DNA from 2 places in the Streptomyces sp. NBC_01216 genome. Region 1 is predicted to be linked to the other one. Evidence: predicted binding sites of a transcription regulator. Region 1 holds the regulator's gene; the other holds the start of a gene.
The links. Region 1 encodes HrcA, which represses chaperone genes, less so after heat shock. Its sites were predicted from a motif close to TTNGCACTCNGNNNNNCNGAGTGCNAA; they were not measured.

Region 1 (4,571 bases):
GTGCCCCTGCCCGGCCCACAGGGCCATGCCCTGCGCGTCGCCCGCGGTGGCGGCGGCCTTCCGCAGCGGGGCGGTGAGGTGATGCACCTCGGGATAGGCGGCGGGGGCGTAGGGCCCGTGCTCGCGCATGAAGCGGTTGACGAGCCCGCGCGCCGGGCGCCCGGAGAAGGCCCGCGTCAGCTCGGTGCGGCAGAACAGCGGATTGGTCATGGCCTGCTTGTGCAGGGGATGGGCCGCCGACTCGGGGCACACCAGGAACGCGGTGCCGAGCTGGGCCGCGTCCGCACCGGCGGCCAGGACGGCGGCGATCTGCGCCCCGCGCATCAGCCCACCGCTCGCGATGATCGGCAGCCGCACGGTCTCGCGCACCTGGGTCACGAGCGCCAGCAGGCCGGTTCCGGCGGACAGCGCGATGTCCGGGTCGTCGCGGTGGCTGCCCCGGTGCCCGCCGGCCTCGTCGCCCTGGACGCAGACCGCGTCGGCGCCGGCGCGCTGCGCGGTGCCGGCCTCCTCGGCCGAGGTCACCGTGACGATCGTGAACGTACCGGCGCGGGCGAAGGCGTTCAGGGTGTCCCGGGAGGGGCAGCCGAAGGTGAAGGAGACGACCGGCACCGGGTCGTCCAGGAGGATCGCCAGCTTGGAGTCGTAGCCGTCGTCGCGTCCGCTGTCCGGGTCGCCGAGCTCGGTCTCGTACCAGGTGGCCTCCCCCGCGAGCTGGTGCCGGTACATCTCGACGGCGGCGGGGTCCGCGGCCTGTGCGCTCCGGGGCATGAACAGGTTCACGCCGAACGGGCGCGAGGTCAGCCCGCGGACCTGCTTGATCTCCTGGTACATGCCGCCGGCCGTCTTGTAGCCGCCGGCCAGGAATCCCAGGCCGCCGGCCTCGCAAACGGCTCCGACCAGCTGCGGACAGGAGGCGCCACCCGCCATGGGGGCCTGCACGATCGGGTGACGACAGAGATCGCTCAGTGCGGTGGACATGCATGCATCGTGTCATGGCCGGGCTCCCCGGCCGAAAACGCCCGGGGCGGCACGCGTGGTCCACGCGTGCCGCCCCGGGAGGTGCCGACGGTGCCACTCCGGGCGAAGGTCCGCACGGGCGGGGCGTCGGCCCCGCCCGTCACGCCCTAGCGGCCGTTGAAGGCGTCCTTGAGGCGCGAGAACAGGCCCTGCTGCCCCGGCTGGAACTGGCCCGTCGGGCGTTCCTCACCACGCAGCTTCGCCAGTTCGCGCAGCAGCCGCTCCTGCTCCGGGTCGAGCTTCGACGGCGTGGTGACCTCCACGTGCACGATCAGGTCGCCGCGCCCGCCGCCCCGCAGATGCGTGATGCCGCGGCCCTGCAGGGGGATCGACTGCCCGGACTGCGTGCCCGGCCTGATGTCGACCTCCTCCATCCCGTCCAGCGTCTGGAGCGGCACCTTGGTGCCGAGCGCACCCGCCGTCATCGGGATGGTGACCGTGCAGTGCAGGTCGTCGCCGCGGCGCTGGAAGACCTCGTGCGGGACCTCGTGGATCTCGACGTACAGGTCGCCGGCGGGACCGCCGCCGGGACCCACCTCACCCTCGCCGGCCAGCTGGATCCGGGTGCCGTTGTCGACACCGGCCGGGATCTTCACGGTGAGGGTGCGGCGCGAACGGACCCGTCCGTCGCCGGCGCACTCCGGGCACGGGGTCGGGACGACGGTGCCGAAGCCCTGGCACTGGGGGCAGGGACGCGAGGTCATGACCTGGCCCAGGAAGGACCGGGTGACCTGCGAGACCTCGCCACGGCCGCGGCACATGTCACAGGTCTGCGCGGAGGTGCCGGGTGCGGCGCCCTCGCCGGAGCACGTCGTGCAGACGACCGCCGTGTCGACCTGGATGTCCTTCGTCGTGCCGAAGGCGGCCTCGTTGAGATCGATCTCCAGACGGATCATGGCGTCCTGGCCGCGGCGGGTGCGCGAGCGCGGCCCGCGCTGCGACGCCGTGCCGAAGAACGCGTCCATGATGTCCGAGAAGTTCCCGAAGCCGCCGGCGCCGAAGCCGCCGGCGCCACCGCCGCCTCCAGCCTGGGAGAGCGGGTCCCCGCCGAGGTCGTAGACCTGCTTCTTCTGCGGGTCCGACAACACCTCGTAGGCGGCGTTGATCTCCTTGAAGCGCTCCTGCGTCTTCGGATCGGGATTGACGTCCGGGTGCAGCTCGCGGGCGAGCCTCCGGAACGCCTTCTTGATCTCGTCCTGGGAGGCGTCGCGGCGTACGCCGAGTACGGCGTAGTAGTCCGTGGCCACTTACGACTCCGCCAGGATCTGTCCGACGTAACGTGCCACTGCGCGTACCGCTCCCATCGTTCCGGGGTAGTCCATGCGGGTCGGTCCGACCACGCCGAGTTTGGCGACTGCCTCGTCGCCCGAACCGTAGCCGACCGCGACGACGGACGTGGAGGTGAGCCCCTCGTGGGCGTTCTCGTGCCCGATCCGTACGGTCATGCCCGAGTCCTTGGCCTCGCCGAGCAGCTTGAGGAGCACGACCTGTTCCTCGAGCGCCTCCAGCACCGGCCTGATCATGAGGGGGAAGTCGTGCCCGAAGCGGGTGAGATTGGCGGTACCGCCGATCATCAGCCGTTCCTCGTGCTCTTCCACCAGGGTTTCCAGCAGGGTCGCGAGCACCGCCGTGACCGTGCCGCGGTCCTCCGTCTCCTCGAAGGACTCCGGAAGATCCTGCACCAGTTGCGGCACATCCGCGAAACGGCGGCCGACGACCCGGCTGTTGAGCCGGGCCCGCAGATCAGCCAGCGAGGTCTCGCCGAAGGGCGCCGGGCAGTCGATCATCCGTTGCTCGACCCGTCCGGTGTCCGTGATCAGCACCAGCATCAGCCGGGCGGGCGCCAGCGAGAGCAGCTCCACGTGCCGGACCGTCGAACGGGTCAGCGAGGGGTACTGCACGACGGCGACCTGCCGGGTCAGCTGCGCGAGCAGCCGGACGGTGCGCCCGACGACGTCGTCCAGGTCGACGGCGCCGTCCAGGAAGTTGTGGATGGCGCGCCGCTCCGGGGTCGACAGCGGCTTGACGCCGGCGAGCCGGTCGACGAAGAGTCGGTAGCCCTTGTCCGTGGGGATGCGTCCGGCGCTGGTGTGGGGCTGGGCGATGAAGCCCTCTTCCTCCAGGACGGCCATGTCGTTGCGGACGGTGGCGGGTGAGACCCCCAGCCGGTGACGCTCCGTGAGCGCCTTGGAGCCGACCGGTTCCTCCGTCCCGACGTAGTCCTGGACGATGGCGCGCAGCACCTCGAGTCTGCGTTCGCTGAGCATGGGCACACCTCCAGCTGTCGTCCCGGTTGCTCCGTGTTTGGCACTCGTGTCGTCCGAGTGCCAGGAATCCCCCGGCCAGTGTACGGCGGCGGGCATCGCTCCTGGCAAGGAGGCCGAGTCCCCGCCTGCCGCGTCGTAGCGGATAGCGTCGCCGCATGAATGTCGCTTGGGAAGAGCTCGGCTGGGAACGACTCGGTGACGGAATCGGGCGGCGCCGTCTGCCGGTCTGGGACGCCACGGTGGGCCTGGTGCTGGGCGAGACGGCCGTCCTGCTGTACGACACGGGCTCCTCGCTCCGCGAGGGCGCGGAGCTGCGGGCTCAGGTACGGGCGCTGACCGGGGGCCGGAGAGTGACGCACATCGCACTGAGCCACCCGCACTTCGACCACGTCCTGGGCACCGCCGTCTTCGCGGGAGCCGAGGTGTACGGCGCGGTGGGGCTCGACGCGCTGCTGCGGCGGGAGGCCGGCGCGCTGCGGGCGTCCGCGGTGGAGCACGGGGTGGACGCGCACGTGGCGGAGGAGGCGGTCGACGTGCTGGTGAGCCCGCGCCACACGGTGTCCGGCGAGTGGACCCTCGACCTGGGTGGCCGACGGGTGCTGCTGGCCAACGTGGGTCCCGGTCACTCCGGCCACGATCTGGCGCTGCTCGTCCCCGACGCGGACGGCGGCCCGGAGGTCGTGTTCTGCGGCGACCTGGTCGAGGAGTCCGGTGAGCCACAGGCCGGGCGGGACGCGATCCCGGCACGCTGGCCGGCGGCGCTCGACCGGCTGCTGCTACTGGGCGGTACGGACGCGGTGTACGTGCCCGGGCACGGAGCGACGGTCGACGCAACGTTCGTACGGACGCAGCGCGATGAGCTGGCACAGCGCTTCGGAGTGTCATAACGTCGCGCGAATGCGCAGCTACAACCCGGACCTGACGCCCCCTTGGAAGCGGTCGGCACCCGTCGCGGAGGTCCCCGCGAAGGCGGACCTCGTCGTCGAGGAGGTCGCGACCGGCTTCTGCGGGGCGGTGATCCGCTGCGAGGCGGGCACGGTGACCCTGGAGGACCGCTTCGGCAAGCACCGGGTCTTCCCGATGGAACCGCGCGGCTTCCTGCTGGAGGGCCGGGTGGTGACGCTGGTCCGCCCGTCGGCGGCGGCCCCGGCGGGTCCCGCCCGGACCGCCTCGGGCTCGATCGCGGTACCGGGCGCGCGGGCACGGGTCGCACGGGCGGGGCGTATCTACGTGGAGGGCCGCCACGACGCCGAACTCGTCGAGCGGGTCTGGGGCGACGACCTG
Region 2 (4,571 bases), 1.9 Mb from region 1:
TCGCCTTCCAGGTGCTGCACGCCTCCGTCTTCGGTTTCCTGCTGGCGGCGCTGCGGCAGCACACCGTGTCGATCTGGCCCCTGGCCCTGCTGCACGCGGTGAGCAACCTGATCAACTCCAACAGTCCGGGCGCCCTCCCCGACTGGTGGGAGGCCCTGCGCCTGCTCTCGCTGACCGGCTACGGTGTGCTCCTCGTCCGGGCGAGCACCCGGGAGCGCGCGCTGTCTCCGGCCCCGGCCACCTGATTCGGCCCCGCCCCGCCCCGCCCCGAAAGCCGGTCATCCGCGCCGTCGCCTCCGCGCCCGCGGCCCGAAGCTCAAGCCTCGCGCTCCGAGCCCTCTTTCCGCGGAAGGGGTACGGGCCTGGGATACAACCCACCCACCCCGAGAGTTGACCTTCCGCGACCGAATCGCCACGGACTGTCATATGCCTCTACCTTTCGGGAGCGACAAGACACGCAAACGGCCCCCGTCGGTGCGGGAACACCTGCGAGGGCCTCACCAACGAGATCGAGAAGAGCGATCTTATGGCTGACGCCGAGTTTAGTGCCGCCCCGCACCCCTTCGCCAACCCCGGCTACGGCAAGCGCACCGCGCCGTACCAAACCCCCCGCTCCACGGCGGACTTCGCGCACCTCGCGCCGCGTGAGGCCGCCGTCGCCGCGTATATCGACCGGCTGCCGGACGGCAGCGACATCTCGGTGAAGACGCCGGCCAGGCATCTCCCTTACGGCCAGTGCGCCTTGCGCACCGCCCTCACCCGCATTACCCGGGCCGGCCATCTGCGCCGTGGACGCGAGTGCCTCGACGGCCTCTGGATCACCCGGACGTGGTGGTCCCGGACCGCGCGGGACGACTCCTGGTGGTCCGCCTTCCAGCGCGGCGACGTGCCGGAGCGGAAACCCACCCGTTCCCGTGCCTACGTCCTGCTGGCCGCCCTCGGCCGGACCGACGCGGCGATGTCCCTCTCCCACACCGAGTGCCGGGCCCTCGCGCCCCTGGTCGACGCCTGGTTCGCCCGCGACGCCACCGAGGACGACGTGACGCGCGCCCTCACCCGGGGGCTGCCGGTCTCCGTCCACCACCCGGCCGCGCTCGCCCGCAGGCGCCTCACCGACAAGCTTCCGCCCGAGCCCGTGCGTCGCGAGCGCCCGCCGCTCCGCCTCCTGGAATGCGCCACCTGCGGCACCCCCGGGTACGCCGAATCGCTCCGTGACGGTGACTGCGGCCCGTGCCGGGGCGAACAGCCGCCCGCCGCACGCACCGTGCCACTCCCCGCCGCCCGGGTCCGCGACCACGCGGCGGCGGCCCGGAACGCGATGGCCGCTCCGCCCCGGGTGCCCGAATCCCCCCGCTCACCGGCCGGGACCGCGACGCCTTGACGAGGACACGTACGCGTCCCCCGTTCGCCGCTTCCCGGCCCCGCCTCGTTCCGCCGCGGGTACGCCCGAGGGCGGCACCCCCGGCTGGGAGTACCGCCCTCGTTCGCGTGATGCGAGAACGTCCGATCCGGTGAGGATCAGAAGTCCATGTCACCGCCCGGCATGCCGCCCGGAGCGGCCGCGGCGGCCTTCTCCGGCTTGTCGGCGATGACGGCCTCGGTGGTCAGGAACAGCGCGGCGATCGACGCGGCGTTCTGGAGCGCGGAGCGCGTGACCTTCGCCGGGTCGATGATGCCCTCGGCGATGAGGTCGACGTACTCGTTGGTCGCGGCGTTGAGGCCGTGGCCGACGGGCAGGTTGCGGACCTTCTCCGCCACGACGCCACCCTCGAGACCGGCGTTGATCGCGATCTGCTTCAGCGGGGCCTCGAGGGCCAGCTTCACGATCGCGGCGCCCGTGGCCTCGTCGCCCGTGAGGTCACCCTCGAGCTTCTCGAAGACCGAGGATGCCTGCAGCAGGGCCACGCCACCACCGGCGACGATGCCCTCCTCGACGGCCGCCTTGGCGTTGCGCACGGCGTCCTCGATGCGGTGCTTGCGCTCCTTGAGCTCGACCTCGGTCGCGGCACCGGCCTTGATGACGGCCACGCCGCCGGCCAGCTTCGCGAGGCGCTCCTGGAGCTTCTCGCGGTCGTAGTCCGAGTCGGAGTTCTCGATCTCGGCACGGATCTGGTTGACGCGACCGGCGACCTGGTCGCTCTCGCCGGAGCCGTCGACGATCGTGGTCTCGTCCTTGGTGATGACGACCTTGCGGGCGCGGCCCAGCAGGTCCAGGCCGGCGTTCTCGAGCTTGAGACCGACCTCCTCGGAGATGACCGTGCCGCCCGTGAGGATGGCGATGTCGTTCAGCATGGCCTTGCGGCGGTCGCCGAAGCCGGGCGCCTTGACCGCGACGGACTTGAAGGTGCCGCGGATCTTGTTGACGACCAGCGTCGACAGGGCCTCGCCCTCGACGTCCTCGGCGATGATCAGCAGCGGCTTGCCCGACTGCATGACCTTCTCCAGGAGCGGGAGCAGGTCCTTCACGGAGGAGATCTTGGAGTTGACGATCAGGATGTACGGGTCGTCCAGGGACGCCTCCATACGCTCCATGTCGGTGGCGAAGTACGCCGAGATGTAGCCCTTGTCGAAGCGCATACCCTCGGTGAGCTCGAGCTCCAGACCGAAGGTCTGGGACTCCTCGACGGTGATGACGCCTTCCTTGCCGACCTTGTCCATGGCCTCGGCGATGAGCTCGCCGATCTGGGTGTCGGCGGCGGAGATGGAGGCCGTGGAAGCGATCTGCTCCTTGGTCTCGACATCCTTCGCCTGCTCGAGCAGGGCGGCGGAGACGGCCTCGACGGCCTTCTCGATGCCGCGCTTGAGGGCCATCGGGTTGGCGCCGGCGGCGACGTTGCGCAGGCCCTCGCGGACGAGCGCCTGGGCGAGAACGGTCGCGGTGGTCGTACCGTCGCCGGCGACGTCGTCCGTCTTCTTGGCGACTTCCTTGACCAGCTCGGCGCCGATCTTCTCGTACGGGTCCTCGAGCTCGATCTCCTTGGCGATGGACACGCCATCGTTGGTGATCGTGGGGGCGCCCCACTTCTTCTCGAGGACGACGTTGCGACCCTTCGGGCCGAGGGTGACCTTGACGGCGTCAGCGAGCTGGTTCATGCCGCGCTCGAGACCGCGCCGGGCCTCCTCGTCGAACGCGATGATCTTGGCCATGTGAAGTGGTCCTCCCGGACATGGGGTGGATAACGCTCCAGGACCGCGCCGACGCCCGCGACGGACGGCCTGCGTACCCGATGGTTCCTTGCCCCACCTGGCCGCGGGCCTCGTCTGCCCGATCCTCGTCAGCACTCTCACCTTCAGAGTGCTAACGCCAATGATTAGCACTCGACCCCGGAGAGTGCAAGACCGTTCCGAAGGACGTCGGCCGGGGGCCGGGGCCCGGCGGGGCGGGCGCGCGGCCCCTGTCCGGGGTGCCGGACGGCTCGACGCGGCCGGTGCGACCAGGGCGCACGACGGTGCCGCGGCGCCGCGGCACGACCGCGGACGGCGACGGCACGGCGGGCCCGGCACCCGGCGGAACGAGCCGGCGACACGCCGGGAAGGACGGGCGGAGGCGCGGCGGGGGCGCGGTGCGGGTGCCCGTGCGGGTGGGGACGGCGCACGGTCGGCCCGGGGCGCCGGGGAACGCACGAGGGGTCCGCATCCTCACCGGATGCGGACCCCTCGTGCGTGAGTGCGTATGTGGTGGCCGATGGCGCCGCGCTCAGACGGCGAGCTTGACCATGTCCGCCTGCGGACCCTTCTGGCCCTGCGAGATCTCGAACTCGACTCGCTGACCCTCTTCAAGGGTGCGGTAGCCGTCCATCTGGATCGCGCTGTAGTGGACGAATACATCCGCACCACCGTCGACCGCGATGAAGCCGTAGCCCTTCTCCGCGTTGAACCACTTGACGGTGCCCTGAGCCATGCCTAACTCCCCTATTACTGGCCCTTGCGCGGGACCACACCTCGCGGCCCCGGGTCAGACCCTGCGCCGGAACGCGTCGACCGCGGCTGAATGTATCTGCCCAACTGCCCTCTGCAACAGGGCAATCGGGCGAGAATTCTGGGCACGCGAGAAAGGAGGATTAAGGAGGATCCGCTGAATCCCGGGGCAAGTCGGGCCCGGCAAAACGCGCAGAAGGTACACAAGACTCGAACACTTTGGCTGCTTCTTGTCAGGTCGAGGCGCATTCTCATATGCACCCGGCATGAGCAGCGGAGGGGGTTTCCCCAACTCTATCGTGCTCAACCATGCAGAATTGCCCCTTCCGTTTCTCGACGGAAGGGGCAATTCAGGTGACTGCGGGTAACTCCCGGGGCGTCAGCAGCCTCCGGCGACCGCCGGGATGATGGAGACGCCGGCGCCGTCCGGCGTCACCGTCTCCAGTCCCTGCTCGAAGCGGACGTCGTCGTCGTTGACGTACACGTTCACGAAACGGCGCAGCTTGCCCTGGTCGTCCAGGACACGGGCCGCGATGCCCGTGTGGTTCTTCTCCAGGTCGGCGATGACCTCGGAGAGGGTGGTGCCCTCCGCCGGGACCTCGGCCTGACCGCCCGTGTAGGTACGGAGGATGGTGGGGATGCGGACCTTGACG

Region 2: the regulator HrcA is predicted to act here: its motif matches at 3,312-3,338, upstream of groL (chaperonin GroEL).

What each region holds. Positions count from the first base shown of each region.
Region 1 is NZ_CP108677.1:4,990,076-4,994,646, reverse strand. It holds gene OG393_RS22230 (nitronate monooxygenase) at 1-981, opposite strand, end outside; gene dnaJ (molecular chaperone DnaJ) at 1,128-2,267, opposite strand; gene hrcA (heat-inducible transcriptional repressor HrcA) at 2,268-3,287, opposite strand; gene OG393_RS22215 (MBL fold metallo-hydrolase) at 3,443-4,174, shown strand; gene OG393_RS22210 (DUF3097 domain-containing protein) at 4,185-4,571, shown strand, end outside.
Region 2 is NZ_CP108677.1:3,109,743-3,114,313, forward strand. It holds gene OG393_RS13440 (CPBP family intramembrane glutamic endopeptidase) at 1-245, shown strand, start outside; gene OG393_RS13445 (hypothetical protein) at 527-1,381, shown strand; gene groL (chaperonin GroEL) at 1,519-3,147, opposite strand; gene OG393_RS13455 (cold-shock protein) at 3,698-3,901, opposite strand; gene OG393_RS13460 (MoaD/ThiS family protein) at 4,298-4,571, opposite strand, start outside.